DNA from 2 places in the Vibrio gallaecicus genome. Region 1 is predicted to be linked to the other one. Evidence: riboswitches for the same ligand, from Rfam matches in the RefSeq annotation. Region 1 holds a riboswitch; the other holds the start of a gene.
What was found. A riboswitch is a leader RNA that binds a small molecule or an ion and turns the genes downstream of it on or off. The one in region 1 is predicted to bind lysine.
Positions count from the first base shown of each region.

Region 2: another riboswitch for lysine. It lies ahead of lysC (lysine-sensitive aspartokinase 3); the one in region 1 lies ahead of OCU78_RS08560 (Na+/H+ antiporter NhaC family protein).

Region 1 is NZ_AP025490.1:1,973,631-1,990,029, forward strand. Features, by position in the region: gene OCU78_RS08505 (EAL and HDOD domain-containing protein) at 1-11, shown strand, start outside; gene OCU78_RS08510 (hypothetical protein) at 116-2,008, opposite strand; gene OCU78_RS08515 (YchJ family protein) at 2,386-2,898, shown strand; gene hisIE (bifunctional phosphoribosyl-AMP cyclohydrolase/phosphoribosyl-ATP diphosphatase HisIE) at 3,017-3,667, opposite strand; gene hisF (imidazole glycerol phosphate synthase subunit HisF) at 3,664-4,437, opposite strand; gene hisA (1-(5-phosphoribosyl)-5-[(5-phosphoribosylamino)methylideneamino]imidazole-4-carboxamide isomerase) at 4,419-5,156, opposite strand; gene hisH (imidazole glycerol phosphate synthase subunit HisH) at 5,200-5,814, opposite strand; gene hisB (bifunctional histidinol-phosphatase/imidazoleglycerol-phosphate dehydratase HisB) at 5,840-6,928, opposite strand; gene hisC (histidinol-phosphate transaminase) at 7,019-8,059, opposite strand; gene hisD (histidinol dehydrogenase) at 8,069-9,364, opposite strand; gene hisG (ATP phosphoribosyltransferase) at 9,370-10,266, opposite strand; His leader region at 10,321-10,456, opposite strand; gene OCU78_RS08560 (Na+/H+ antiporter NhaC family protein) at 10,660-12,261, opposite strand; lysine riboswitch at 12,375-12,552, opposite strand; gene OCU78_RS08565 (H-NS histone family protein) at 12,937-13,347, shown strand; gene OCU78_RS08570 (inosine/guanosine kinase) at 13,444-14,748, opposite strand; gene OCU78_RS08575 (hypothetical protein) at 14,852-15,121, opposite strand; gene mnmA (tRNA 2-thiouridine(34) synthase MnmA) at 15,325-16,399, shown strand, end outside.
Region 2 is NZ_AP025490.1:369,635-386,033, reverse strand. Features, by position in the region: gene OCU78_RS01700 (MSHA biogenesis protein MshI) at 1-322, opposite strand, end outside; gene csrD (RNase E specificity factor CsrD) at 330-2,321, opposite strand; gene OCU78_RS01690 (single-stranded DNA-binding protein) at 2,490-3,047, opposite strand; gene OCU78_RS01685 (LuxR C-terminal-related transcriptional regulator) at 3,325-3,972, shown strand; gene galU (UTP--glucose-1-phosphate uridylyltransferase GalU) at 4,079-4,951, shown strand; gene uvrA (excinuclease ABC subunit UvrA) at 5,088-7,916, shown strand; gene OCU78_RS01670 (PglL family O-oligosaccharyltransferase) at 8,027-9,775, shown strand; gene OCU78_RS01665 (pyridoxal-phosphate-dependent aminotransferase family protein) at 9,912-11,051, opposite strand; lysine riboswitch at 11,226-11,402, shown strand; gene lysC (lysine-sensitive aspartokinase 3) at 11,507-12,877, shown strand; gene metH (methionine synthase) at 12,956-16,399, opposite strand, start outside.

The DNA.
Region 1 (16,399 bases):
CTCAGCCTTAACTCAATTTTCAAATCGTTTTCAATTATATACCTTTGAATTTAAATACTCTCTAATTAAAAAGGAAAGCAAAATAGCTTTCCTTTTTACGTTATAGCTCTATGAGTTAAAATATCGCATTAAATTGAATATATGGACCCCACATGATATCGAAGCGATTATAATCAAAATACAGTCCATCATCGCCTGAATCTAATAAGCCATTCGCTGACCAATCAATATTAGCTCGTAAGCCACCTTGAATTGAATAACCAAGCCCACTAGCCTCTGACCAACGGCGCTGATAAATATAACCAGCATCTAGACCACCTGTCAGTGCTAAGCCATACTTACCTGTAATGCTTCCTGACTCTCCATTTCTAGCTTCTTCTTCAGCTTTTGATGAAATGTCATATTGAGCTATACCAATACCGAACTTAGGCATAATATAGAAACGATTATAATTGGTCTCGTATCGAGCACCGTATGCCGCTTCATCTCGACCAATCACAAACATATAACGTGTTTGTTCAAAGTCTTCATCAAAAGCCACACCTGTTAGTGAAGAACTGTCTTTGTTATTTTGAAAACCAACGGCTGAAGGCATTGAATAGTTTGAGTAACTGAACCCCATGTACATGCCACCTTCACTTAACACTAATGTTTCAATGGCTTTGTATTCCGTAGAAAAGTTTTTCTTAACATTGCAACCTGTAACAAGACAGTTATTGGTATCTGTTGATTTGAATGTGGCTGACCCATCGGTCTTAGTCCAATCCATTTTTAAACGTAAAGTATCCGCACCCTCAAAGAAAGCATTAAAATCGACGAGACCAGTAAGCATACTGACGGCTTCAGAACCCTGACCAGCAGACTCTTCTGCTTGGTTTGTAAGGTACTTTAGTGAGACTTGTGTATCTTTAAGGCGTGCTTGAAGGTAAACAGAATGAAGAAAGCTATCGTTGATATCATACTTAGTTTCTACATCGTCACCAATTGACTGAGTCGCTTCCCAATAATTATTCATCAAGCCATATCCAGCTAGAAAATCAACACTAGACTTTGATGATATTTCGTTGGTATAGACTTCTGGTTTCTCCATTTCACTCGGATCAATTAAATAGGTTTGTCGTTCATTATCTTTAGGGTCATGAGCTGTAATCGCATACTGCTGACCGTACACAAATACCTCGGGTCCAAAGCCAAAGTTACCTTCTTCGCTGTTACTGATCACGCGACGTGCACTTTGATCACCTTCAAAGTAATATAAATTTATGCCTTTATTAAATGGATTAATATATTCATAAATTCCAACTAAACCACGTTCACGATTGATAGGATAAGTGGCAATAACGTCTCTACGATCTGACCGGCTGTGTATATCAGTCTTATGAGCACCCCAAGCTTCTGCTCCGACTCTATTTAAATCATATAAGTTAGCGTAACGTAATTTACGATCCGAGGTATTTACATATGCTATTGAAACTGTACCTGCAAGGTTATTATTAATAGCCCCGAAATCAGATTCAGTAGGAAGCGGGATTGAATGCTTATTACTCACTGTATAAACGTCTACAGAGTTTTCATTCAAACACAGTAGCTCACCTTTATAACTGAAACCTGTCGATTGAGAACCTTCACATAAAGAGTAACCATATACATTTCTACGCTGAGAGTATTTACCGCTCACAAAGTGATACTCATTACGTGAGCTACTTTTACCACTTCCTTTTTGGTATTCCTGACTGACTAAAGCGTACGAACGGTTTTTATATGTTGCCGTTGTTTGTAAGCGCGCTGAATGATCAAAGCGATGGGCATACCCATCAATAACCAATTTTTTATCGCATTTTTCATCACAATCTGCATCCCATTTACCAAATGAGATTGATGATGCTCCAGCTTGTGCTTTCATACCAGCAAGTGAGATAGATTGAGTTTGCTTAGAGGTAATCTCATACGCACTTAAACTAAACGAAAGCCCGCCGACTAATACCGCCGCTACTATTTTTGATATCATTATTGTTCTTTAATTATTATTTATTGCCCAAACGTTCCATTTACTTTCTATCAAATCAAACAGAACCCGAACTTACCGTTCAATAGGTAAGCTATTAAATTACAAAAGAAAAACTCATATGCAATTCAGGCGGCGAGAGTATTACAAATAAAAGGGAACAGCCACAGCGTCATGGCATTATTCATGACATTTAATATTGAATGTCTATATATCAAACTCATCGATCACGATTTAACCAATAGACCCAGTTAAATATATAACCTCAATTTATCACTCGATAGTGAAGTATCACTGTGCTTATTTTATATATGGTTTGATATACTCATTGATTAAGTCATACATCACACTTACAAACCAACATATTCAGGAAATACCCAATGTCTGTATGCCCCTGTGGTAGTGCTAAACACTATCAACAATGCTGCGAAATTGCCCATAATGACCATGCTAAAGTAACTTCTCCAGAACAGTTAATGCGCTCTCGTTATTCTGCACACGTGTTTGGTTTAGTTGATTACGTAATCACTACCTACCACCCTAGTTGCAATGCAGAAGCGCAAAGAACAGGTATTGCCGAGTCGATCGACAGCGACTGGGCAGGTTTAGAAGTCATTGATACAACCAAAGGATCTCATGAGAACGAAGGCTTTGTTGAGTTTAAAGCTTACTTCAACGACGGTACCGAACAGTTTTGCATGCAAGAACGTTCGCGTTTTGTTCGTGAGGATGGTCTTTGGTATTACATTGATGGCACCTTCCCTGAACAAGAAGAAAATCAACAACCTGAAATTGATCCACGCTTAAACCAAACCATTGAAAGCTTTAAAATTGGTCGTAATGACCCATGTATTTGCGGGAGTGATAAGAAATATAAAAAGTGTTGCGGATAAAGATATCCAATTCGATTAACTAAGCTTACCGTCACTTAATTTCGCCACTTCGTACAAAATAAAAAGGCTTCCATTCGGAAGCCTTTTTCATTAAAGATAATTATTATCAGAACACTGACTATTTGTGGCGTTCTTTAAGCTTATTGATTACATCATCCATAGACAAACCTTGGTCTTGTAGCAGTACCATAAGGTGGTAAATCAAGTCAGCAGACTCACAAACTAATTCCGCCTTATCGCCCGACGTCGCCGCAAGCGCAACTTCAACGCCTTCTTCACCCACTTTCTGCGAAATACGCTTGGTGCCACGGGCATATAAACTGGCAGTATAAGAAGATTCAGGGTCGGCGTCCTTGCGGGCAGCCAGTAGCTGCTCAAGTTGATGAAGCCAGACCATTTGTGTTTCTTCTTGCTTATCACCATCCCAGCATGTTGTTGTTCCTGTGTGGCAAGTGGGTCCAATCGGATTGACCTTAACGAGTAAAGTATCGTTGTCACAATCTAAAGAGATGTTAGCTAACTGAAGAACATTTCCTGAAGTTTCACCTTTAGTCCATAAGCGCTCTTTTGTTCGAGAGAAGAACGTCACTTGACCGGTTTCACCTGTTTTCTCAAGTGCTGCTGGGTTCATGTATCCCATCATCAGCACTTGGCTAGATTGGTAATCTTGAACAATAGCTGGCACTAAGCCACCCACTTTTTCCCAATCAATACGCTCTGACAATGCGCCTACTTCTGTTTTTGATAAGCTTACGGGTTCAAAACTCATAGTCGCACCTCTACATCTTGTTGTTTTAAATACTGTTTAAGTTCACCAATATTGATGACTTGTTTGTGGAATACCGAAGCCGCAAGTGCTCCATCCACGTTGGTCTTTTTATAGGCTTCAGCAAAGTGTTCCATTGCACCTGCGCCACCTGACGCAATCAATGGAACATTGCATACTGAGCGAACCATGTTGAGTTGCTCGATATCGTAACCGTTACGGACACCATCTTGGTTCATCATGTTTAACACAATCTCACCTGCGCCACGCTTCTGTACTTCCTGCACCCAATCTTTGGTTTCCCATTTGGTTGCTTTAGTACGCGCTTCATCGCCAGTGAATTGGTAAACCTGATATTTACCGGTTTCTTTATCGAAGTATGAATCGATACCAACAACGATACACTGCACGCCGAACTTATCAGCAAGGTCAGTGATCAGTTGCGGATTAGCCAATGCCGGTGAGTTGATTGACACTTTATCAGCACCAAACTCAAGAATACGCGCAGCATCTTCCGCTGATTTAATACCACCAGCCACGCAGAATGGAATATCAATCACTTCTGCTACGCGCTTCACCCAGCTTTTATCGACCACACGACCATCGCTTGATGCTGTGATATCGTAAAATACTAACTCATCAGCGCCCTCTTCTGCGTAGCGTTGTGCTAGCGGAACGATGTCACCAATAATTTCGTGGTTACGGAACTGAACGCCCTTCACCACTTGTCCATCACGGACATCCAAACAAGGGATTATTCGCTTTGCCAACATGCAAATGCCTCCTCTGCGGTGAATTTACCATCCAGTAACGCGCGCCCCACTATCACACCAGCAACACCGCTGCCTTTCAGAGCTTCGATATCAGCTAGGCTGCCAATGCCACCAGATGATTGGAATTGCACTTGTGGGTACTGCTTACAAAGGTCAACGTAGAGTTCTACGTTTGATCCCTCTAACGTACCATCACGTGAAATATCAGTACACAGAACATGCTTAAGACCTACAGTTAGGTAGTCTTCAATCAGCGCTTCAATAGTCACGCCTGAATCTTCTTGCCAACCAGAAATTGCCACTTTACGTGTGCCGCTTTCGTCAATGTTAATGTCCAGAGCCAGTACAATTTTTTCAGCGCCGTATTTTTCCATCCAACCTTTCACAAGCTCTGGTTGCTTAACCGCAGTAGAGCCAACCACAACACGCTGCGCGCCAGCTTCTAGTAGGTCAACGACATCTTGTTCGTTGCGCACGCCACCACCAATCTGAATATTGGCAGGCGTGCTAGCCAGTAGCTTAGCAATCAAGTCTAACTGACGAGCCGTTGTGTCTTTTGCACCCGTTAAGTCAACAAGGTGCAGCCAACCAGCACCAGCTTGGTGATACAGATTAAACTGCTCTGCTGGGTCTACTTTGTATTCTGTTACTTGCCCGTAGTCCCCTTGGAATAAGCGAACTACTTGACCTTCAATTAAATCTAATGCGGGAATAATCATTTACATTCCTTATATGGCAACGTTAGCCGCTGCCTAATCCTTATTACAATTCCAAGAAGTTCTGAATCAGCTTAGAGCCAGCCTTTGAGGAGCGCTCGGGGTGGAACTGAACACCATAATAGTTGCCACTTTGCACTGCGGCAGTGAACGGATTACCGTAATCACATTGTGCGATGGTGTAGTCACCTACTGGCATTGCAAAACTGTGGACAAAGTAGAAATACTCGCCTTCTTCGATATCTTTAAATAGCGGGTGGTTAGGTGTTGCCGTTACTGTGTTCCAACCCATGTGTGGTAGGGGTAAATCGCCCGTTTCAAGTAAACGAACTTCACCATCACACAAGCCTAAACACTCAACTAACTCGTCAGCCTTTTGACCTTTCTCTTGAGACAATTTGCCTAGTAACTGCATACCTAAACAAATACCAAGTAGAGGCTTCTCCACTTGCTTCACAAGGGCGACAAGATCACGCTCTTGTAGGTTCTTCATTGCCTCACTAGCCGTGCCTACGCCTGGTAGGAAAAGCTTGTCTGCAGCAAGGACGACTTCTGGTTCTTTTGAAATATCAACCGCGTAACCCAAACGTTCAATGGCAAATTTCACTGATGAAACGTTGGCACAACCAGTATCAATAATGACTACTTTTTGCTCTTTCATTGTTTTTTCCTTGCTAACGTAAGCCTTACAGGACGCCTTTACTGCTTGGTAATTCATTACCTTCAACTTTAATTGCTTGGCGAAGAGTCCGACCAAACGCTTTAAATAAGCTCTCAATGATGTGGTGATCATTATTGCCAGCAGAAGAAAGGTGCAATGTACAAGCTAGTGTGTCGGTTAGAGAGCGGAAGAAGTGAACCACCATTTCAGTTGAAAGATCACCCACTTGTTCGCGGCTAAACTTAGCATCGAATTTCAAATACGGGCGACCAGAAAGATCTAGTGCACACTGAGCTAGACACTCATCCATTGGTAGGCTGAAACCAAAACGACCAATACCGCGTTTCTCACCAAGCGCATCTTTTAATGCCTGACCTAATGCTAATGCAGTATCTTCAATCGTGTGGTGATCATCAATGTGCAAATCACCCTTCACGGTCAGGTTCATTTGGAAGCCACCGTGCGTCGCAATTTGATCAAGCATGTGATCAAAGAAGCCCATACCAGTGTCAATTTTGTTGCCGCCAGTTTCATCAAGGTTTACTGCTACTTTGATGTCGGTTTCTTTAGTCGTGCGTACCACTTCAGCAACACGAGCGTTAACCGTCAGATCTTTAACAATTTGTGGCCAGTTAAGCGTACCATCCGTTTCTGCATCCGGGCCATATTGAATACCGCGGATTGCCATGTTCTCAGCTAATTGAAGATCAGTAATGCGATCACCAATCACAACAGATTTTTGGAAATCAACTTTTCCACCCTGAAGGTATTCTTTTACCATTCCAAGCTTAGGCTTACGGCAAGAGCAGTTATCTTCATCAAAGTGAGGACAAATCAGTACATCATCAAACTTAACACCTTGAGATTCAAAGAACTCCATCATCATATTGTGCGGAGCATCGAATTCATCTTGTGGGTAACTATCAGTACCTAAACCATCTTGATTAGTCACCATAACTAAGCGATACCCAGCGTCTTGTAGAGCCAGCAGGCTAGGGATAACTAACGGTTCAAATTTTAGTTTGTCTAAACGGTCCACTTGAAAATCAACGGGAGGCTCAACAATTAAGGTGCCATCTCGGTCAATGAAAAGTATTTTCTGTTGTTTACTCACTTGAACTTCCTTTTAATTTTAAATCTGTCGCCTAGCAAAAGTCGCTAGGTTAAATATTCTTTCTTATCAAACCTCACGGCTTAACATGTATCACTGATAAAAATTTCGAATAAATCCAAGTGTCTTTTCGCACTCTTCTCGATTACCAATGCTAATACGCACACAATTTTCTATTGGTGAATTACGTAGGATAATTCCGGTATCCCATGCTGCTTTAAATAAAGCATCGCCATCAGGGAATTTAACTAACAAATAATTACCCCAACCATCAAATACTGTTAATTGCGGCATACCGAGTAAACCCGCTTGTAAATAAGCTCGATTTGCACTCAAATCCAGAACTTGAAATTTCGCTCTAGCAAGCCCTGGTTCAGAAAGTGCTTGAATCGCAATATCCGCTACTGGAATTGGTACTGGGTAAGGCGCAATCACTTTCAATAAAACATCAATAAGTTCTTTATTGGCTAGCGTAAAACCGCAACGTAAACCAGCTAAAGCAAAAGCCTTTGACAGCGTTCGTAGAATGGCAAGGTTCGGGTATTGCTCAAGCAAATCAACAGTGGACGCTTCTGGGCAGAAGTCGATATACGCTTCATCCATCACGACAATCGCTTTATCTTGCGTCATTTCAAGCAATTTGATGATGTCTTTACGATCAACTAGATTGCCCGTTGGGTTATTTGGGCTACAAACGAAGACTACTTTTACATTATCTAGTTGTGCTTCTATAGCTGGAAGATCCAATTGCCATTCAGCCGTCAAAGGTACAACTTTACGTTCAACACCAATCGTCTCGGCACTAATTGCGTACATACCATAGGTTGGTGGGCAGTAGAGAATAGCGTCTTCATTCGGCTCACAGAAAGCTCGAATCAGTAATTCGATACCTTCATCAGCACCACGAGTTGTCAGTGTTTGTTCTGATTTAACACCTGCGTATTGAGCATAAGCATCAGTCAACTCTTTAGGCTGACATTCGCTGTAACGATTAAGACGAGACAAACTTAAGTTGTACTCGTTATCAAATGGAGATTCATTGGCATTTAGCCATACATCTCCGCTACCACCAATACGCCTTGCAGACAAGTAAGGTGTCAGCGCCTGAACTTGTTTTCTTGCTAACTTTTCCATGCCCAGCCCTTATTTCGCTTTATTTAACTTTTCAACTCGAATGGTCACAGCACGCTTGTGCGCATCCAAGCCTTCGGCTTCTGCCATAGTTACAACCGTTGGAGCTAATACTTTCAACCCATCTTCTGACAACTCTTGAACTGTCATTCGTTTAGAAAAATCAGCAAGCCCCAAACTAGAATACGTTTTTGTATAACCGTAAGTCGGTAAAACATGATTTGTGCCCGAAGCATAATCACCCGCAGATTCAGGAGACCAGTCACCAAGGAATATTGAACCCGCATTATCTAATAATGGTAATAACTCTCTTGGGTTCTTTGTTTGAACAATTAAGTGCTCAGGTCCATAGAAATTGGAAATCGCAACAGCTTGAGTAATAGATTCAGAAATAATAATCAGGCTTGAAGCTAGTGCTTGTTGAGCTATGTTTGCACGAGTTAACTCTTTCAACTGTTTCTGGACAGCTTCTGTAACTTGATCAGCAATAACAGGAGAAGGAGTCACTAGTACCACCTGAGAGTCAGGACCATGCTCAGCTTGGCTCAACAAATCAGCAGCGATAAAGTCAGGGTCTGCCATTTCATCGGCGATCACCATAACTTCAGAAGGTCCGGCTGGCATATCGATAGCTGCACCTCGGAAATCGTTACTGACTTGTCTTTTCGCTTCAGTAACAAACGCGTTGCCTGGTCCGAAAATTTTATCAACTTTAGAGACACTCTCAGTGCCATAAGCCATTGAGGCAACAGCTTGAGCACCGCCCACGTTATAAACTTCATCAATTTTGCATAATTTGGCAACATACAAAATTTCATCAGCAATTGGTGGTGGTGAGCACAGTACGACTTTACGACACCCTGCTATTTGAGCAGGAACACCCAACATTAATACCGTTGAAGGGAGTGGTGCGCTTCCACCAGGAATATATAAGCCAACAGTATTGATTGCGCGAGTAATTTGCTCACACACCACACCAGGTTGGGTTTCTACACGTAATGGTTGAGGCTTTTGAGCTTCATGAAATTTAGCTATATTTTTATAAGCTTGCTCAAGCGCCAACTTCATTTCTTCACTCAAGCGTTCGCTGGCTTCTTCTATTTCAGAAGTGCTCACTCGAATAGACTCAGGAGTCACACGATCAAACTTTTCAGCCAGAGAAAATAAAGCAGCATCGCCTTCAGAGCGTACCTTAGCGACAATATCGGATACCGCTGCAGTGATATTTGCTCCTTCAGTAATCGCTGGACGCTCTAATACTGAGTCTTGTTGAGATTCACTTAAAGATTGCCATACAACGGTTCTCATCTTACTTACCCCATCATCTTTTCAATTGGCAGAACTAAGATTGAACTAGCACCAAGCTCTTTAAGCTGTTCCATTGTTTCCCAGAATAAATTTTCTGTACTTACAAGATGAACGGCAACTTTATCTTGGTCAGATGAAAGAGGAAGTACAGTTGGATCTTCTGCACCAGGTAGTAATGCTTTAATTTGTTCTAACTGGGAAGTCGGTGCGTGAAGCATGATGTATTTTGATTCTTTAGCTTGCTGTACGCCTTGCATACGAGTCAGAAGCTTTTCAATTAATGCCGTTTTATCTGCATCAAATTCACCCTGGCGCTGAATCAAAGTCGCTTTTGATTTAAAGATAACTTCCACTTCTTTCAGACCGTTGGCTTCAAGCGTTGCACCTGTTGAAACTAAATCTGCGATGGCATCAGAAAGACCTGCACGAGGGGCAACTTCAACTGAACCAGTTAACATACAAGCACTATAATCTACGCCCTGCTCATCCATGTAAGCTTTAAGTAGCTGCGGGTAAGTTGTTGCAATACGTTTACCGGCTAAGTCTTGAGGGCCGTTGTAATCTTCATCTTTATTGATCGCAATAGAGAGGCGACAACCACCAAAATCTAAACGGCGTAACGCTTCAAACTCACACGGTTCATTCAAAGCTTTACGATCTAGACGAACTTCTTCAAGTTCATTTTCTCCGATAAAACCAAGGTCCACTACACCATCCATGATCAAACCTGGGATATCGTCATCACGAACAAGTAACAAATCAATTGGCATATTTAGTGAATGAACAACAAGCTGCTCTCCCATGATGTTAAATTTAACACCACATTTTTTTAGTAAGTTTTGGCACTCTTTACTTAAGCGACCTTTCTTTTGAATTGCGATTCTTAGGCGTTGTGTCTGCATTGCTATATCCCTGTGCAAAATATTGAATTTATTGAATAATTTTAAATAGCTAAAACTAAAAAACCCTCGGGAGACTTTGTCATCCCGAGGGTTTAAATCTAAATTCTTTGACTTAACCTCCGGGAGTAAAATTGCTCCCGGGTATACGTAAACCTCCCCGAAAGACTAGATAGGGTGATGGTGATGATGAATGTTCATTACAAATTTACGCATAGTTATCAGCTCTTATGTTGTTTGCTGTCTTGTCTCCACACTAACTAAGGTGACACGCTTTTTCAACCATTTATTCTAAGTTTTTTCACTTAATTAAGAATAAACTTAACAAGCATAAAAAAAGGGAAGCTTCCGCCTCCCTTAACTGATTAATTTCTATTTAAGTATAAGCTTTTAATCTTATGCTTTGCTCGCGCAGTTTGCCATTTTGCAACGAGAGAAATACGCCAAGGCAAAACACACGGCAACAAAGGTTGCTGATGCTGCTGCAAATGAAATGGCAACTGACGCTGTCATACCTAGCGCAATAAAGCCTACACAAGAAACAAGAGCTACTGATAACGCATAAGGTAACTGCGTAGAAACGTGGTCAATGTGATTACAACGAGCACCAGTAGAAGAAAGAATGGTCGTATCAGAAATTGGAGAACAGTGGTCACCAAAAACTGAACCCGCTAATACTGCACTTAGCATTGGTAGCATTAGCGCTAAATCTGTTGCACCCGCCATATCACCTGCGATTGGTAACATGATGCCAAATGTGCCCCATGAAGTACCTGTAGAGAAAGCCATTAAGCCAGCAAGTAAGAACAGGATAACAGGTAGCCAATGGTGGTCGATATTACCTTGCACCAATGAAGATAAGTAAGCGCCGGTTTTCATGTCGCCAATTACAGAACCAATCGTCCAAGCAAATACCAGAATCAAAATGGCGCCAAACATTGAACGAGCACCGATCCACATTGTTTTCACAATATCGATTGTTGGCAGCTTTTGCTTAAACACAGTACCAAGTGCTACAAGTAAACCTAAGATACCACCGTAAACAAGAGACTTGCCAACATCGGTATTTTCAAATGCGCCTAGAAGATTGAAAGCGATACCATCAGCCGCAAGTGCTTGACCACCCGTATACATCATTGCAGCAACGGTTGCGACAATCAAAGAAACGATCGGCATCACTAGATCAGCAACAGAACCTGTTTCACTTTCTTCAATGCCTAGCTCTTCATTAAGATCTCTTGCATCTTTATTGTTGCTTTCATCGCCATCAAAACCTCGACCTTGCGAAGCTTCAATCTCGTGGTCACGCATTTTGCCGACATCAAGACCAAACCAAGCAACAGCAAAGACCATCAGTAAAGCAAATACTGCATAGAAGTTCATTGGGATAAGTCGAATGTAAGCGCCAAGAGCTGAGTAATCAGTCATACCATGAGTGACTAAGATGCCACCAATGATTGTCATGATGTAAGCACCCCAGCTTGATGCTGGCATTAGTACACACATTGGAGCCGCTGTAGAATCTAAAATATAAGCTAGCTTTGCACGGGATACATAAAAGCGGTCTGTCACTGGGCGTGAAATGGCACCAACCGCTAAACTATTAAAGTAGTCATCAACAAAGATGAACACACCTAAGAAAGCCGCTAGCAATTTAGAGCCACGTTTACTTTTTACTCGTGATTGAGCCCATTCAGCAAAAGCGCGTGTACCACCGGATAACGTCAGTAATGCCGTCATCATACCCAATAGTAACAAGAACGCGACAATACTCATGTTCCAAGTATTAATTCCGCCATCTTCAATAAAGACACCAGAAACTTTTGTCCCAATATAGCCAGCAGCATTACCTAACGAGTAATCAGCTAATAAAAGCGCACCCATGACAATACCAACACCTAACGAGACAAGTACCCGACGTGTGATGATAGCAAGGCTCAAAGCCACAATGGGCGGAAGCAAAGAAAGAGGAGATGTTGCAAAATCTATTAAATTCATGATCTTCAAAAACCAGTTTATTATTTGGCTAGAGATCTACTGCAGATGACTTTGATAACAGCTTATCAAAGTCATGTTGAACTAAGCGAAAGGGAAGTGAACACTTCACCCAACCCCACAGTAGCGCTCCATAGTTTAAAATTAAGACTATGGCAGTGTTGTACCTATTGAGCACAACCCCAGCAAATTGCTTAGATATACAATTTACTTCGGCAATTAGACCTTTCATTTTTGTTCATTGGCATCACCCCAACAAAAATTACTTTTTATAATTGCACCTCTACGTGCGACGACATTATCCACTATTGTTACTATAATTTAACAATAATATTACTAAGCTATCGCATCAGGTAGCCGCAATTGTACTCATAGAGATAAACATTGCAACATATCATTCTAAGAAAGTTCAATTAAAAGCTACCTTCTATCTTGAACCAATCAATAAAGTGACTCAGGTAATATTCCACTAATTACATATATAAAAAAGCTGTTTCAATTTATATATACATATTATTTTTACCTATAATATTCACTTATCAAAATTCAGTTATTCTTATTCGTTTTGTGTGTTTTAAAATAGATTTAATTACTTATTAAATGAAATATTATTTGTTTTATTTTAAACCACTGTTTATTATTAGGTAGTTAAATAAAATCATCTTGATGGGAAATATCATGTCAGAATTAACTAAAACTCTATTAAATATTCGTAGCCTCCGTGCATTCTCTCGTGAATTAACTCTTGAGCAATTAGAAGAAGCACTAGATAAACTAACTACAGTAGTTCAAGAGCGTCAAGAATCTGAAGCTGAAGAACGTGCAGCAAAAGCTGAACAAGAAGCAAAATTAGCAGCAATTGCAGAACAAATAGCAAAAGATGGTATTGATGTGGCAGATCTAATTGCAGCACTTTCTGGTGAAACTAAATCTAAAGGCCCGAAAGCAAAGCGTGCACCACGTCCTGCAAAATATAAATATGTAGATACAAACGGTGAAGAGAAGACTTGGACTGGTCAAGGTCGTACTCCTTCAGCTATCCAAGACTTACTGAACTCTGGAAAGTCTCTTGAAGATTTCGCTATCTAATTAATGTTTAATTGGTTTAAATAATAAAAAGGCTCCTACTAGGAGCCTTTTTGTTTTTTCACCTGTATCAGGTAGGTTATATTTAGAATATATACTCTACCTTTCCCAGTATGCTTCTTCCAAACTGTCTTCTCGTTCCGGCAAGCCTCTAGATAAACGAGGTGAGTGTTGAACTAATACCTCATAACTTGCTCGGTTTGAATATTTACAAACTTGTGAGAATGATGAGTAAGTTAAATATGAATGCTGATGCTTGCTCGAATTAGGTACATTCGATTTATGATATTTATTCGCCGCCATATCATGAAGCAATGCAGATAATGCTGCATCACCCGCCCCATTAGTATTCTTAATTTTCTCGGGTCCACCCATATAAGGTGCAATATGCGAATAAACTTTAATTGGGTTTAAACATGAATCCTTATGAGCTGGTCGACTAAATTCATAACGGTTAAATTCAGCAATAGAACCTGGTAATAGAGGCAAAGAAGTTTCACGCTTTGCTGAATCTTCCGTGTAACCAGCCATAAATAAGCCAACAGGACCCGCTGTACATAAAACCAAATCAACAAGATCCAAGGCTTTATCCGATGCGGCAAGGGGATCACTTTCACCAGTTAATGCTTCAGCTTCATCCTCATTCATCGCAACAACGCTCACATGTTGCTCTAGAAAGTCTTTCCAAAAATCAGGATCATCTTGAATAACAAATTTAGTACCTAAAGTTAGTACAACAGGTACATCGTATTTTTTAGCGTACTCAATTGCTTGCATTGTTGCTTCCGGCATTGGATCACCAGGTTTACAACGAACCAAATATGCAGTTAAAACCAAAGCAGAAGCATTTTTGAATATTTTCTCAGGAATGGTTTCGGGTTGAAGTTGATTCATTTGACCTTCGCTGATTGCAAAAGTACGTTCACCATCTTCTGTTATTAAAGCAAAACAACGACCAATGGCACCATCCACCCCTTGTAAATGATTCAGGTCCATTCTGCTTGATGTATTACATAAATAGCGGTAACCATAACTACCAATTTTAATATCTTGGCTCATTACACCCAATAGTGTTGAACGATCATCCGCCAATACTGAGTAGTTGTGTAATGTATTACCAATTGTTCCACCTGCATATTCATTGGTAATTAAACAGCTCTCTTTAAGCTCTTGGTATAATGCTTCAGCTGACTTGTCATCAATAACAAGTGAGTGCCCTTTGCTTAGACCATACTTTTCAATGAGGTCAGTACTCACCTTAGCTTCAATATCAACCAATGTTTGGTCAATACCGATAATATGCGTACGAGACATTTTCTTACTTTCATGCGCTTGGCTTACTAGCGGATCACGAGCATGAACAGGAAAATAATGCTTTGATTTACGTTGTCCAGGAAATTTCATAGGGTCAGTCTAAGTCAAGGGGGAAATAGGGGGCGGATTTTACCGCGCTATATTTAACGCGGCAATCTTTGAAACTATAGCAAACGTTTGCTCTATGTTTTTTTTATTCACCTTCCATGAAGCTTAAATCTGGTAGCATATCTAAATGCTCTTTATAGCGCTTTTGATTGAACTCAGCGCCATTTTTCATTACATCGAACACTTCAATAGCAAGTGCACACGCCATCGCAGCAATTGCATCTTCACGAGGTGTCCCTGTCATCATTAATCGCATCAACGTTTCTTTTACTGTAACTGGCTGGCCGTCTTCTAATTGATTTTCAATAATTTCAATTAACTGCTCTTCTTGCATAAATTCGTTTTGTTCAGACATTTTTTCATCTCAGGTCTTGGATTTCGTGCGACTATGCCACATATACTTCTGACATCCTAGCGAGTCACCTCGCCTCATGAGATTCCTCAAGAAAGTCAGCGCACTATTTGCGCAATTGAAACTGTGATTCTGGTCTCGGATCTGTCACGTTGTTTCTCTTTCTGATAGAATCTGCGACCAAGTAATTGTAACGGTGTTTAGACATGTCAGATATCAGCTCTGGAAACAGCGAAAAGAAAGTAATTGTCGGTATGTCCGGCGGTGTAGATTCGTCAGTATCGGCGTATCTTCTTCAGCAACAAGGCTATCAGGTAGAAGGCCTTTTCATGAAAAACTGGGAAGAAGACGATAACGAAGAATACTGCACAGCAGCTGAAGATCTTGCTGATGCACAAGCGGTATGTGACAAGTTAGGTATTCATCTACATACAATTAACTTTGCTGCAGAATATTGGGACAACGTATTCGAATATTTCCTAGAAGAATACAAAGCAGGTCGAACGCCTAATCCAGATATTCTTTGCAATAAAGAGATCAAATTCAAAGCATTCTTAGAGTTTGCGGATGAAGTGCTAGACGCAGACTACATTGCAATGGGTCATTACGTTCGCCGTACTTTCCCAACTCAAGAGCAGCTAGATGCTGGCGAAAAACCCGAAATGCTACGTGGTCTTGATGGTAACAAAGACCAAAGCTACTTCTTATATACATTAAGCTCTGATCAAGTTGCTCGCAGCCTATTCCCTGTTGGTGAATTAGAGAAGCCTGAAGTGCGACGCATTGCTGAAGAGCAAGATTTGATCACGGCTAAGAAAAAGGATTCAACTGGTATCTGCTTTATCGGTGAGCGTAAGTTTACTGAATTTTTAGGTAAGTACCTACCCGCTCAGCCTGGTAATATTGAGACACCAGAAGGCCAAGTTATTGGCCAACACCAAGGTCTTATGTACCACACTCTTGGTCAACGTAAAGGTCTACACATTGGCGGTACTAAAGGTGGTGGCGGTAATGAAGAACCATGGTTTGTTGGCGAAAAAGATTTAAAACGTAATGTGCTAATTGCTGTTCAAGGTAAAGATCACCCTCTTCTTAAGTCTGAAGGGTTAATTGCTTCGCAATTACATTGGGTCGACCGCGCAGCAATTACCGATGTTATGAAGTGCACGGTAAAAACACGTTACCGCCAAACTGATATTCCTTGTACAATCATCCCTATTGATGATGAGAATATTAAAGTCATTTTTGATGAGCCTCAAATTGCTGTGACACCAGGTCAAT
Region 2 (16,399 bases), 1.6 Mb from region 1:
CTTTTTCACTGATCAAATCTTTTAATAAAAACGGAAGCGCGACCGGCCATTCGCTTTCTGGAACTTCTGGCTTTTCAATTTGGTACGTTTGATAAAAAGTTGAACCCAGAATTATTCGAGCTTTATTGCCTTTAAACCCTTCGCTTTTTAACTGTAGTTCAAGCGCGGACTCCCAATCGCCGTTTTGTGTAGAAGTAACTAAAGGTGCGGGGGTTTCTTCATTCGATGACGCGTAGACAGCCTCAGGCTGAACCATAACGGTCTGAGCTTGGATTTTTCCTTTAGTCGGCTTAATTTTATCTAATATCGATTTTAAGTTCATTGTATAATTACTTACTCTTACGCCATCGATTTCTTCGCCCTAACTTAACCACAGATTCAAGTTGAGGAGCAGGAATAATTTGTCTCTCTTCTGAGAAATATCGCCCTTGTGAGCCATGTACACCTAGTTCAATTAAAGTTTCTTGTTCTTGCTTACTTTCAACACCTACAGCTATAACTTTAGTTGAAGAACTTCCACACGCCCCAATCAGGCTTCTAACAAACAATTGGTTTTCGTGTCTGCGATCTATTTTTTTGATCAAACTTCTATGTAGCTTTAAATAATCAACCTTTAGGTCTTTAATATAGTGAGTGCTTACAATCGTTCTACCTGCTTGACCGACAATAACGGTACAACCCAGCCCTGAAAGCATTTTCACTACAGGTCTCATGTAATCAAGGTGCTGAATTAAACGCCCTTCCGGAAACTCAAAGCTCAATTGACTTCGCATTGTAGTTGTTAGCTGTAATAACTCATTTCTAAACCATTTGAAATACCGTTTGTTGGAAAACGGTACAACATTCAAGTTTATAGAGTAACATATTGATTGAGGTGAATCTTTCAACTTATTAAGCAATAACATAAGGATAGATCTATCCATCTGAGATTCATACCCCACCTGCTCAATCGCCGACATAAATCGCGAAGCCTTTAATAGACCTTTCTCAGGATCTTGAATTCGGGCAAATACTTCTTGATGTAACTCTACTGGCTGATTGATATTTGAAAGCAAGTAGCAAGGTTGTGTGAAAATGACTAAATTATTCGGTTGTAGCGCAGTATCAAATAATGTTCTCCAGCGAACACTGCCTCTGTCGAATTCACTCCTACTTTTTTTAGGGTAACGACTCCAATTATTAACTTGTTCTAGCTGAGCACTTTTTAATGCTGTCTCGGCTTCATCCATTATTAAGCTATGTCGCTCACCTTCCCAATACATAGTGACGCCAATATGGCACCAATTATCCGAATCTAGTGGCTTAGGTGGTGTTACTTTTTCAAGCTGCCTTAAACATTGGGATGCTAATGCTGCAATGTCTTTACTGCCTTGATGGGGGATGAATACCGCAAAGTCTGCATCATAATATCGAGAAAAGATAACATCAGGATAACGCTGAACAATATTCGAGAGTATCCCACCAACTTCAATAATAAATTCATCCGCGACATGCTTATCATTTTCTTCACAGATTTGTTCCCACTCTTCGAGACGGATTAAGAGAATGCCACCTCTCGCCCCACTTTCTAATAGTGCTGATTCAAGCTTATTATCAAACAAAACTCGGTTAGCCGTTCCTGTGAGCTTATCGAGGAAGGTTTGTGTTCGTATGAAAGTATCAAAGCGGCTTCGTTCTTGACGAGCATCTTGTAGCTCATCAATAAGCACATCTAAAGCTTCACTAGCAGTATAGGGCCACTCTCTTAAATCTCCTTTGGCATGGGCTTCAACTTGCCCAGCTAAGATCATACGACCACGTTCTTCTAACATTTCAGAGCCAAGTAATTGCTCTTTTAGCCATTGAACACCCCGAGCTAAGCAAAAAATGATAAGAGCAACGGCTAGGGTAATAGACCACATAGCTTCTAACGAATAGCTGTAACCTATATAGGGAGGGAGTGCTTTAAATGATATTTGATAGCCTTCATTCCGATCTAGGGTAAATGTTTCTTCATAAAGACGATTTGAATCAATTCTGGGGGACGTATTTTTGAACCGGTACACAATACCAGTTGAGTTTGAAAGGGTCATTTCAACAATGTTGCTTGCTTGCAACATTTTAGGCATCCAGCGCTGCATAGAATAGGCGGCATCAGGATCTTCCATTTCTTTATCCACGACTTCAACAATACCCACCAAATAATGATTTAAGTATTCCTGACCTATTCGCTTAAAAGATAATGTTCCCCCAATAAAGAGGATAAACATTGCACTAATAACGATAACAGTGACAAATGCAATTAATCTTGTGCTCAACTTCAGCGTTGGGGTATATCTCATGAATAACGAAATCCTTTTCAACTCACACTATACCGTATTGCTACTTATACTATAGATGCAGTTGTAAACAAAGCGTGAACAACTTTGGATAACAAAAAGCCGCGATGAACGCGGCTTTTCCATTCTTAGCAATGAATCTTCGATTACATTTAATTAAAAGTGTAAGATTTAGAACGGAATATCGTCATCAAAATCCATAGGTGGCTCATTGTATTGCGGCTGAGCTTGTTGAGGAGCTTGCTGCGGTGCCTTTTGTTGAGCAGGGGCATTATATTGCTGCTGTTGTTGCTGCTGAACAGCAGGCTGTTGCGGTTGACCCCAACCACCTTGTTGCTGTTGCCCCATGCCGCCTTGAGCAGGAGCACCACCTTGCGCACGACCGCCAAGCATTTGCATTACACCGTTGAAGCCTTGAACAACAACTTCTGTAGTGTAACGATCCTGACCGCTCTGATCTTGCCATTTACGCGTTTGAAGTTGACCTTCAATGTAAACTTGAGAACCTTTACGCAAGTACTCACCAGCCACTTCAGCTAGCTTGCCAAACAAAGCAACACGGTGCCATTCTGTTTTTTCGCGTTGCTCGCCTGTTGCTTTGTCACGCCATGATTCTGACGTTGCAATCGTAATGTTCGCTACCGCACCACCATTTGGCATGTAACGAATTTCTGGGTCATTACCTAGGTTACCCACCAATATAACTTTGTTAACTCCACGGCTAGCCATGATTTGCTCCGTCTAAATTCATAGTGTCATAAAATTTTTAGCGACCAAGAATAGCATGCTTTTCTACACTGATAAATCGCAATCCGACACTTGTCAGAAACCAAAAAATAAAAGCCTAATAAATCATGATTTTCAGAGGTGTGTAACTCAAAAAGCAACTAACAAACCACACATTTACTTTTCGCATTGATATGCAACGCAAGTCATTAAGTCTCATATGGAGAATGGAACGATTGAATGCCAACGTATTCTGACTGCTCATTCCAAAGGTTACTCAATGAAACAATCCAGTTATGCTCGTACTATTCATTTTTTATGTTTAGACCCTGAAAGTGTTTATTTGCATGTGGATCAAATAAAGAAACATATGTCAGTACCATTGCAACTGATTACACCTAATGAACTGCTGTTAGTGAACCAAAAACAAAGAAACAGAATTTTACTTGTCGATCACAAACAATTCGATAACTTACTCAATCACTATGAAAACCTTCCGGTGATTTGGAAGCACTATGAAATTATATTATTTAATGTAACGAAAAGGCTAACGACCGCGGAGTTGATTGTCTTTGGGATATTAAAGGGCTTGTTTTACAGTGGCAGTAACCAACAAGATATCGCAAAAGGGTTGCATGCCATTATAGACGGTCAAAATTGGCTACCTAGACAAGTTGCAAGCCAACTTCTTTTTTATTACCGAAATATTGTGGATACTAATACCACTCCAACCAATGTCGACTTAACGATTCGAGAGCTCCAAGTACTTCGGTGCCTGCAAGCTGGTTCATCAAACATTCAGATAGCAGACGATTTATTTATTAGTGAGTTCACCGTCAAATCACACCTTTATCAGATATTTAGAAAACTAGCAGTCAAAAACCGAGTTCAAGCCATTGCGTGGGCAAATCAGAATTTACTTTCTTAATTTAGTTAAGTGAAATATTAATAATGCTCTCTGATACTCATGAAAATTTCACATTGGATATGCTAGAATTTCAGACATAAAAACATCCATAGATAAAGAGCTTACCATGATTAATAAATGCCTTTTCCCTGCAGCAGGCTACGGTACACGATTCTTACCAGCAACGAAATCTATGCCAAAAGAAATGATGCCAGTGGTCAATAAACCACTTATCGAATATGGCGTAGAGGAGGCGATTCAAGCTGGGATTAATGGTATGTGTATCGTAACCGGTCGAGGTAAGCACTCGATCATGGATCATTTCGATAAGAACTACGAACTTGAACATCAAATCAGTGGTACCAACAAAGAAGAACTGTTGGTCAATATCAGAGAAACAATTGAAGCCGCTAACTTCACCTATATTCGACAACGTGAAATGAAAGGTTTAGGGCATGCTATTTTAACCGGTCGTGAACTCGTTGGTGATGAACCTTTTGCTGTAGTGCTAGCAGACGATTTATGTGTAAATGAACAGCAAGGCGTTCTAGCTCAAATGGTTGCTTTATATAAACACTTTCGCTGTTCAATTGTTGCTGTACAGGAAGTACCTGAAGATGAAACTCACAAATATGGCGTGATCTCAGGTGAAATGATCAAAGACGATATTTATCGTGTTGAAAATATGGTGGAAAAGCCAGAACAAGGTACAGCACCAAGTAACCTTGCAATAATTGGTCGTTATATTTTGACACCTGATATCTTTGAGTTGATAGAACAGACTGAACCGGGTAAAGGCGGCGAAATTCAAATAACAGACGCTTTATTGAAACAAGCAAAATCAGGCTGCGTCCTTGCTTACAAGTTTAAAGGTAACCGATTCGATTGTGGTAGCGTTGAAGGCTATATCGAAGCAACTAATTACTGCTTTGAGAACTTGTATAAAAAAGACCAGAAAAAAGTTGAGTTAGATAAGCATTCAACTAAAAAAGAAGCATAAACTCATATTTTAATAAATATTATAAAGGCGACCAAATTGGTCGCCTTTCTTTTTACTGTTTTTTTATCCAGTAAAACTTTGCACAAATCTCACACTATGTAATACTTTACCCACTAAAAACACAGGGTCGGTAGAGATGGATAAAATAGAAATTAGAGGTGCGAGAACGCATAACCTTAAAGACATTAATCTGACAATTCCCCGAGATAAATTGATTGTTATCACAGGGCTTTCAGGTTCAGGTAAGTCCTCATTGGCGTTCGATACCCTCTATGCAGAAGGACAACGCCGCTATGTTGAATCTCTTTCAGCATATGCTCGCCAATTTCTCTCTTTAATGGAAAAACCCGATGTTGACCACATTGAAGGCTTATCTCCAGCAATCTCTATCGAACAAAAGTCAACATCCCACAACCCACGCTCAACGGTTGGTACAATAACCGAAGTTTATGATTACTTACGTTTATTCTATGCAAGAGTTGGGGAGCCTCGATGTCCGGAGCATCACACTCCTTTAGCAGCTCAAACCATAAGTCAAATGGTAGACAAAGTTTTAGAACTTCCTGAAGGTTCTAAAATGATGTTGCTCGCCCCGATTGTGAAAGAACGTAAAGGTGAGCATGTTAAAACGCTCGAAAACCTTGCAGCTCAGGGCTTTATTCGCGCTCGAATTGATGGTGAGACTTGCGATCTATCCGATCCACCAGCATTAGAACTTCATAAAAAACACACTATCGAAGTTGTCGTTGACCGTTTTAAAGTACGCCCTGATCTACAGCAGCGACTTTCAGAATCTTTTGAAACCGCACTAGAACTTTCTGGTGGCATAGCAGTAGCTGGATGGATGGATGAAACCGACCAAGAGGAAATAGTCTTCTCTGCTAATTTTGCATGTAACCAATGCGGTTATAGCATGCAAGAATTGGAACCAAGGCTCTTTTCCTTCAACAACCCCGCAGGAGCATGTGGTACATGTGATGGTTTAGGTGTTCAACAATATTTTGACCCAAGCAGAGTCATTTTAGATGAAAAGTTAAGTATTGCTGAAGGTGCGATTAAAGGCTGGGATCAAAAGAATTATTACTATTTCCAAATGCTCACGTCTTTATCTGAGCATTATGGTTTCGATCTCTATGCTCCTTTCTCTTCACTTCCCAAGAAGACAAAAGACATCATTTTAAAAGGCTCTGGGCATACTGAAGTTGAATTTAAGTACATCAATGACCGCGGCGATATCAGATTAAAAAGACATCCTTTCGAAGGTATTTTAAATACCTTAGAGCGTCGATACCACGATACGGAATCGAGCGCTGTTCGTGAAGATTTAGCCAAATACATTTCGACTAAGTCTTGCTCTAGCTGCGGCGGAACAAGATTAAGAGTAGAAGCTAGAAATGTTTTTATTGCGGATACCGCTTTACCGGAAATTGTAGAATTGAGCATTGCAGATGCACTTCATTTTTTCCAAACATTGAAGCTGGAAGGTCAACGCGCTCAAATAGCAGAAAAGATCATGAAAGAGATTAATGATCGACTGCACTTCTTGGTTAACGTTGGCTTAAATTACCTGAACCTTTCACGAAGTGCTGAGACCTTATCCGGTGGCGAAGCTCAACGAATCCGTTTAGCTAGCCAAATTGGTGCTGGTTTGATGGGGGTAATGTATGTTTTAGATGAGCCTTCTATCGGTCTCCACCAACGAGACAATGAGCGCTTGCTCAAAACATTGATCCACCTTAGAGATCTTGGCAACACCGTATTAGTTGTTGAGCATGATGAAGACGCAATCAGGTGTGCAGATCACGTCATTGATATTGGTCCGGGAGCTGGTGTGCATGGTGGTCATGTAGTTGCTGAAGGGACAATGGCTGAAATAATGGAAAACCCTGACTCACTGACAGGTCAATATCTCAGTGGTAAAAAAGAAATTGCCATTCCAGAAAAAAGAACGCCGATTGATAAAAAGAAAGTGGTCGAAATCATCGGAGCTACTGGTAACAACTTAAAAGAAATTACCGCAACGATACCTGTTGGGTTATTTAGCTGTATCACTGGTGTATCGGGCTCTGGTAAATCTACGTTAATCAATGACACCTTCTTTAAGGTTGCACATACCCAATTAAATGGTGCGACTACGGCAGTGCCTGCTCCTTATAAAAAAATGAAAGGATTAGAGCACTTCGATAAAGTGATCGACATCGATCAAAGTCCAATAGGCAGAACGCCAAGATCAAATCCAGCGACTTACACGGGAATCTTCACTCCAATCCGAGAATTGTTTGCAGGAACTCAAGAGTCTCGTTCTCGCGGTTATAAACCAGGAAGATTTAGCTTTAATGTAAGGGGCGGTCGTTGCGAAGCGTGCCAAGGCGATGGCGTCATCAAAGTAGAAATGCACTTTTTACCTGATGTTTATGTTCCTTGTGATGTTTGTAAAGGTAAACGCTATAACCGAGAAACTTTAGAAGTAAGATACAAAGGAAAAACCATTGATGAAGCATTAGCGATGACTGTCGAAGATGCGCATGAGTTCTTCAAGCCTGTTCCGGTAATAGCTAGAAGATTACAAACATTAATGGATGTAGGGCTTTCATATATCCGATTAGGTCAAGCGGCAACAACACTTTCTGGAGGGGAGGCTCAACGTGTCAAACTAGCACGAGAACTGTCCAAACGCGATACTGGAAAAACACTCTATATTTTGGATGAACCAACCACAGGGTTACACTTCCACGATATTCAGCAGCTGTTAGTCGTTTTACACAGGCTTAGAGACCATGGAAATACGGTTGTCGTCATTGAGCATAATTTAGATGTAATCAAAACAGCGGATTGGATTATTGATTTAGGCCCGGAAGGTGGGCAAGGCGGTGGTAAAATCATTGCATCAGGAACACCAGAAGATGTGGCGCAAGTCGAAGGTTCTCATACAGCTCGATTCCTTAAGCCCATGTTAAAGTTATAAAAAGCTATAATCGTCGAGAGTAAATCTCCGACAGCGAGCAATCGCAAAAAATGTTAGTGTGTAGAGCTTGCTTGATAAGGCAAGCTCTTCTTTTTCCAAGGTTAGGATATATGGTCACAATACATAAAAGCGGGACACAATTAGATAGTAATACTCAAGCACTTCCTTTAAATCGAGTATTTCTTGCTTCCTTAGCGGTAGTGTTTCTTCTTGCTATGCATTTTTTCATGCCTAACCCCGGAGGCTCAGGCTTAGCACTCTCCTTTAATCCAACCACTTGGTTCGCTCTCAGCTTCAGCTTGGCGATTGGCTTTTATCAACTAGCAACAAACCGTGTAATTCGCTACACCAAATTGACCATCGGTTTATTTATCAGTTGTGTAATACTTACCACTCCAATCCTATACAGCAATGCTGATATTTCTGGTGCAGCAGGCCGACTAGTAGGACTATGGACTGGCTTTATTTTCTTCGTTTTATTACAACAGTTTCATTTCAGTAATAGACATAAGCAGCGCCTTCTGTGGTTCATTGTGCTAGCTGTCTTACTGCAAGCATTTTTTGGCTATGTTCAATTTTTCCACCTTGAGCCTGGAAATATTTTTGGCTATAACACCATAAGTAATAGACCCTATGGTATTTTCCAACAGCCGAATGTAATGGCAAGTTTTCTTGCTACAGGACTTGTGCTTTCAGCTTATTTACTGGCCAGGCAACCTCACAAATACAATCATAAGCTCAGTGAATCTGCCCTTCTTTACATAATTCCAACAGTCACTATTCCTCTGCTCATCATTATTGCCTCTCGTACTGGGTGGCTAGCGAGTATCATTGGGGTTCTGCTTATTCTTCCTTACCTCTACCGATTTTCAACAACAAAACGCTTTCTGGGATGGTGTATTTCTGCTGTTGTTGGGATTACCATCGGTTTTGTTATTATAAACACAGGGGACAGCCTAGCTTCTAAGAGAGCTCATTTAGAGAGCCCAAGAGCTTATACCTTTCCCCAAACTCTCGATATGCTGACAGAAAAGCCATTGACTGGTTACGGCTATGGCAAATTTGAATCTGAATATACGCTTTATACTGCACGCCAGCACCAGCTAAATAGCAGCTATCGCCCGGGATTACCTGCAATGGATCACCCTCACAATGAATTACTTTACTGGGGTGCAGAAGGTGGAATTTTACCCTTAATTGGTATTTTTCTCGCAGCTGGGCTAGTGCTTGTTAGAATATCAAGTGCGAGTAAAGGCACTCGGTTGGCCATGTTAGCCCTCTTCATCCCTATTGTTTTGCATTCTCAGCTAGAATATCCATTTTATCACTCAGCTGTTCACTGGATTACTTTCATCATTTTGCTTTACTGGGTTGATCAACGCGTCTCACGCTATTCTCAAAAAAGCTTTGGTGTGATTAATAAGACAACATTTCGGGTTACCAGTTTAGTTTTGCCGATACTTGTTGGCTTTTACATGCTAAGTGCATTGCACACGAATTATATATTGACCAAATTTGAGCAATCACGCCCTAAAAACCCAGATGTCCTGAAGCAAGTCACCAACCCAGTCGTTTGGAAGGATAGGTTTGATTGGGATGTTTATAGTACTTACTTAAATATAGGTTTGTATAAAAACGATCCTGAGCTAATTCAGCCGTACATTGATTGGTCATTAGAGATTATAAAAAGCAAGCCAAGACCTGCATTCTACAGTAATTTGGTCCTGGCATACCAAGGTATAGGTGAGGTAAGTAAAGCTGAGCAAATACGCAGAGAAGCCGAGTTTTTGTTCCCATTAAAAGACTTTTCTCAAATACAATACCAACCAGTATCGACGGCAGTATCTTCAGCTAAATGATACAAAAAAGCCCTTCCTCTATGACTAGTTGGAAGGGCTTTCTTTAAACGAGACAGCTCTACTGGTTAGTCTATTTAAGTTACGTATCTATTTACCAACACTAACTATGTAAAGAGATAAATCAACTAGTTACCAGCTAGTTCATTACTTCCTCTAGAGCTCTCAAGCATAGAGAAACATTTTCATTTCTAGCACCATAGCCCATTAAACCAATACGCCAAGCCTTTCCAGCTAATGAACCCAGCCCTGCGCCAATTTCTAGGTTGTACTGTTCAAGTAAGTCTCCTCTAACTTTAGCTTCATCAGTGCCTTCAGGTATATAAATAGCATTCAATTGAGGTAAGCGGCTACCTTCAGAAACCACAAACGAAAAGCCTAGTTTTTCAAGCCCAACCTTTAGCTTATTGTGCATGCTTTGATGTCTTGCCCAAGCTTGTTCAAGCCCTTCATTTTTAAGCGCAACTAAGGATTCATGTAGAGCATATAAGCTATTTACAGGAGCCGTGTGATGGTAACTACGCTTCCCTTCTCCACTCCAATATCCTAAGACAAGGCTTTGGTCTAAAAACCAACTTTGTACAGGGGTCTCACGCTTTTGTATTTTATCCACTGCTTTTTTAGATAAGGTCACAGGAGATAGCCCTGGCACACACGACAAGCATTTTTGACTACCTGAATAAACTGCATCCAACTGCCACTCATCAACAAGTAAAGGCACACCACCAAGAGAAGTCACAGCATCAACAATAGAAAGCGCATCATACTGCCTTGCAACCTGAGAAATAGCCTCAGCATCAGAAAGTGCACCTGTAGAAGTTTCTGCATGTACAAATGCCACTGCAACTGCATCAGGGTTGGCTTTTAGTGCCTGCTCGATTTTTTCAACAGAAACAGGAGCACCCCATTCATCATCAACTAAAATGGCTTCACCACCGCAACGTACTACGTTTTCACGCATGCGTTCTCCAAAGACACCATTTCGGCAAACTACGACTTTTTCACCTGGTTCTATCAAGTTAACAAAGCAGGTTTCCATACCCGCACTACCTGGCGCAGAGACAGCAATTGTGAATTCATTTTCAGTTTGGAAGGCATATTTCAATAGCTGCTTAAGTTCATCCATCATGCCAATAAATAAAGGGTCAAGGTGACCTATAGTTGGGCGACTAAGCGCTTGAAGAACTTGAGGCGAAATATCGGAAGGTCCTGGTCCCATTAACGTTCGTTGAGGAGGAATAAAGCTTTGGAGAGAATTTGGAGAGTGAAAACTAGACATGTGCATCCCTGAGTCAGTGATTTAGATATCCACACTAAAACAATTTTTCACAGGCATCAATTAGCCGTAAGTATGAGGTCAAACCAGTGTCACAAAGTTGTTAAATTTAATTTACTATTTATATTCAGTTACCGATTGACATTCTTATCACAAAAACGTTCAATGAAATGGCTATCAAGCAGAAGAGGAGCATTGCCCAGGCAGATATTTTGTGGAACCTCATTTCCAATACAAAATATTCAGGGGGAGCAATGCCGAGATAATACAAGCATGTGGGCTCGTGTTATCGGTTGATTGGGTTGAATCCCGTCGACTGTCATCATTTCTATATGGTGAAGAGCTTCTGAGGTTTACAATTCTATTAATACCTCTCTAATTGCTCAAAAACTCTCTTCAAACATTGGATGTTGGATTACCAACCGTAATTTTATTTAGGAAGTCGTGGGAGAAACATCGTGAGCGCAATTAATGTAGCTGGTTCTTTTAATGTCGCTAAGTTTGGTGGAACAAGTGTTGCCAACTTTGAATCAATGAGCCGTTGTGCTGCTATTATCGAAAACAACCCAAATACAAAACTCATAGTGAGCAGTGCTTGTTCAGGCGTAACTAATCTTTTAGTCGAACTTGCCAATGGTGTTCAAGATAAAACTCGCAGATCAGAACTGCTCCGCCAATTAACTGAAATTCACCATGCAATTTTGGATGAGCTTGCTGATCCTGTTGCCGTTGAAAAAGATATTCACACCATTTTAGATAACATCGCTAGCGCCGCAGAAGCTGCATCATTCCAGTCGAGTGCAAAACTCACCGATCACCTTGTTGCTTGTGGTGAACTAATGTCAACTCACCTTCTCGCTCAAATATTGCGCGAAAGAGGCACGCAAGCTGTGCGCTTTGATATTCGTGAAGTACTAAGAACAACCAATGCTTTTGGTAAAGCTGAACCGCTATTAGATGAGATTTCATCATTAGCAACAGAAAAGCTAATCCCATTGTGTCATTCTCAAGTAGTTGTCACACAAGGGTTCATAGGTGCGGACAGCGACGGAAACACCACAACATTAGGTCGAGGTGGAAGTGATTACTCAGCAGCATTAATTGCAGAGTCTGTCCAAGCATCTGGGCTAGAAATTTGGACCGATGTTCCTGGGATTTACACAACCGATCCTCGAATCGCACCAAAAGCCTCTCCTATTCCTGAAATTAGCTTTAGTGAAGCTTCTGAGATGGCGAATTTTGGTGCAAAAATTCTACACCCTTCAACCCTTGTACCAGCTTTACGTCATCAAATACCTGTTTTCGTTGGCTCATCTAAAGAACCTGAAAAAGGAGGAACTTGGATTCGTCAGCAAGTGGAAAGCTCTCCTCTATTCAGAGCTTTAGCTTTACGTTGTAATCAAACAATGGTCACTTTACGCAGTGCTAACATGTTCCATGCTTATGGCTTTTTAGCCAAAGTGTTTGAGATTCTCGCAAAACATAAGATATCTGTAGATCTAATCACCACGTCAGAGATCAGCGTATCTTTAACTCTTGATCAAACAGACACATCAGGTGGCGCTCCCGAGCTTCCAGAAATCGCCAGAAAAGAGCTGGAAGAGTTATGTACTGTAGATATAGAACATAACCTATGTTTAGTTGCTCTAATTGGTAACAATATGAGTGAGAGTAAAGGCTATGCTAAACAAGTTTTCGGAACACTAGAAGATTTTAACTTGCGAATGATTTGCTATGGAGCAAGCCCGCATAACTTATGCTTCTTGCTTCATGAATCGGTTTCTCGTGCTGCTATCCAAAAATTACACAAAGAGCTTTTTGAAGACTAACCTCAGATTAAACGTTTCAAAAAATAAAAAGGGTTGCCCATCAGCAACCCTTTTTAATCGATATCAGTCCAGATAACACTAGTTAATGTTTGGACCTAACCATTTTTCAGCTTCTAACATATCCCAACCTTTGCGATCAGCATAACTTTCCACTTGGTCTTGTTGTATTTGAGCAATAGCAAAGTAGCGAGAGTCAGGGTGTGAGAAGTACATACCTGAAACAGAGGCGCCGGGCCACATGGCGTAACTAGTTGTTAAAGACATATCTATTGCCTTCTCAACATCCATTAATTCCCACAACGTTCCCTTCTCAGTATGCTCTGGACAAGCTGGGTAACCAGGTGCTGGGCGAATACCTTGGTATTTTTCGCGGATTAAATCATCATTGGTTAAGTTTTCATCCGGAGAATAACCCCAAATATTCTTACGCACTTCTTTATGGAGGTACTCAGCAAAAGCTTCGGCTAAGCGATCCGCGACAGCTTGAATCATAATGGCATTGTAATCATCGCCATTCGCTTTATATTCATCAGCCAATTCACGTTCACCAATACCACCCGTCACAGCAAAACCACCAATCCAGTCTGGTTTTCCACTTTCTTTAGGTGCGATGTAATCAGATAAGCAGTAGTTAAAGCCTTTCGGTTTTTCAGTTTGCTGACGAAGGTTATACAATACTTTGAGTACCTCAGTTCGAGACTCATCAGTGTAAACCTCAATATCATCACCAACGCTATTGGCTGGAAACATCGCACACATACCACGAGCCTCGAGTAATTTTTCTTTCTCAACTCGATCTAGCAGTTCATTTGCGTCTTTATATAAACGCTTAGCTTCTTCACCGACTTCTTCATGATCAAGAATTGCAGGGTATTTACCCATTAACGACCACGTCATAAAGAAAGGAGTCCAATCTATATACTCTCGTAACGTCTTAATATCGAAGTCATCAAAGATGTGAACACCAGGGTTAGTCGGAGCTGGCGGTGTGTAGTTAGCCCAATCAATATTCACTCGATTAGCTCTTGCTCTTTCTAAGGATACTGGTTTGGTTCTTGGTTTTTTACGATTATGCTGATCACGAACCCGCTCATAATCTAACTCTAACTTTTCAACAAAATCAGGTTTTAGTTCATCCGACAGCAAAGAAGTACACACACCTACGGCACGAGATGCATTGTTAACGTACACAACTGGCTCCGAATAGTTTTGTTCAATTTTAACAGCGGTGTGCGCTTTTGATGTTGTTGCACCACCAATGAGCAATGGAAGCTTAAAACCCTGTCGTTCCATCTCTTTGGCAACATGAACCATTTCATCAAGAGAGGGAGTAATTAACCCCGAAAGACCGATAATGTCGACATTTTCTTCTTTGGCTACTTTAAGAATTTTTTCACAAGAAACCATGACACCAAGATCGATAATTTCATAGTTATTACACTGAAGCACAACTCCTACAATATTCTTACCGATATCGTGAACATCACCTTTAACTGTTGCAAGTAGGATCTTACCGTTTGTGGCTCCCACATCTTTAGTCGCGTTAATAAAAGGTTCTAAATGAGCAACAGCTTGCTTCATTACTCGAGCGGATTTAACCACTTGAGGCAAGAACATTTTACCTTCACCAAACAAGTCACCGACAACGTTCATGCCATCCATTAAGGGACCTTCAATTACCTCAATAGGGCGAGAAGCATTCACGCGAGCTTCTTCTGTATCCTCGACAATGAAATCAGTAATCCCTTTGACTAGAGAATGCTCTAAACGCTTCTCCACAGACCAAGTTCGCCACTCCAGCGCTGATTTGTCTTCAACTTTTCCAACAGCACGTTCTAAGTACTCTGTCGCAATATCTAGCAAGCGTTCAGTCGAATCATCACGACGGTTTAAAACGACATCTTCAACTGCTTCTCTTAAGTCTTCAGGAACGTTGTCATAAATTTCTAGTTGCCCAGCATTAACGATCCCCATATCCATACCATTTTTAAAACAGTGATATAGGAATACGGCATGAATAGCTTCACGTACGTAATTATTTCCTCGGAATGAGAATGAAACGTTAGACACGCCGCCTGATATCATTGCATGGGGTAAATCTCGTTTGATATCACCGACAGCCTCAATGAAATCAACCGCATAATTGTTATGTTCATCAATACCAGTAGCAACAGCGAAAATGTTCGGGTCAAAGATAATATCTTCAGGTGGGAAACCAACTTCATCGACAAGAATGTTATAGGCATTCGTACAGATTTCTAATTTTCGTTCTCTTGTATCAGCCTGACCAACTTCGTCAAATGCCATCACAATGACAGCAGCCCCATAACGTCGCACAAGTTTAGCTTGTTCAACAAATTTCTCTTTGCCTTCTTTCAAAGAGATGGAGTTTACGATGCCTTTACCTTGAATACATTTAAGACCTGCCTCAATTACTTCCCATTTTGAAGAATCAACCATGACTGGTACTTTAGATATCTCAGGTTCTGAAGCACATAGATTTAAGAAGCGAACCATGCAAGCTTCTGCATCAAGCATACCTTCATCCATGTTGATATCGATGATTTGTGCACCATTTTCAACCTGTTCGCGAGCAACACTCAATGCTTCATCGTACAGTTCTTCTTTTATCAATCGTTTGAAACGTGCAGAACCAGTTACGTTGGTTCGTTCACCAACGTTAACAAATAAAGATTCTTTTGAAATAGTAAGAGGCTCTAAGCCTGACAACCGGCAAGCTACTGGAATGTTGGGTAACTGGCGAGGTTTAACGCCTTCAACGACCTCTGCCATTTGACGAATATGTTCTGGTGTAGTACCACAACAACCACCAATTAGGTTGAGGAAGCCACTTTCAGCCCATTCTTTAACATGCTCTGCCATATCTTCAGGGGAAAGGTCATACTCACCAAAAGCATTAGGCAAACCAGCATTTGGGTGAGCAGAAACACTGCATTCAGAAATACGAGAGAGTTCACTCACGTATTCACGTAATTCATCCGGACCTAATGCACAGTTAAGACCAAAGGATATCGGTTTTACATGGCGTAAAGCATTGTAGAAAGCTTCTGTTGTTTGGCCAGAAAGAGTTCGCCCTGAAGCATCAGTAATTGTACCGGAGATCATCACTGGTAAAATAATACCATCTTCATCGAATACGGTTTCAACAGCAAAAGAACAAGCTTTAGCATTAAGAGTATCAAAGATAGTTTCAATTAAGATAAGGTCCGCACCACCTTTAATAAGTGCACGGGTTGACTCAGAGTAAGCCTTAACTAATTCGTCAAACGTAACATTCCGAAATCCAGGGTCGTTCACATCCGGAGATATCGTACAGGTTCTATTAGTAGGTCCAAGAACACCTGCAACATACCTAGGTTTCTTTGGAGTTTTAGCAGTCCATTCATCTGCAGCTTCACGAGCGAGTTTTGCCGCAGCGAAATTGATCTCTTCACTAAGGCTTTCCATGTCATAGTCAGCCATGGCAATGGTAGTTGCATTAAATGTGTTCGTTTCTAAGAT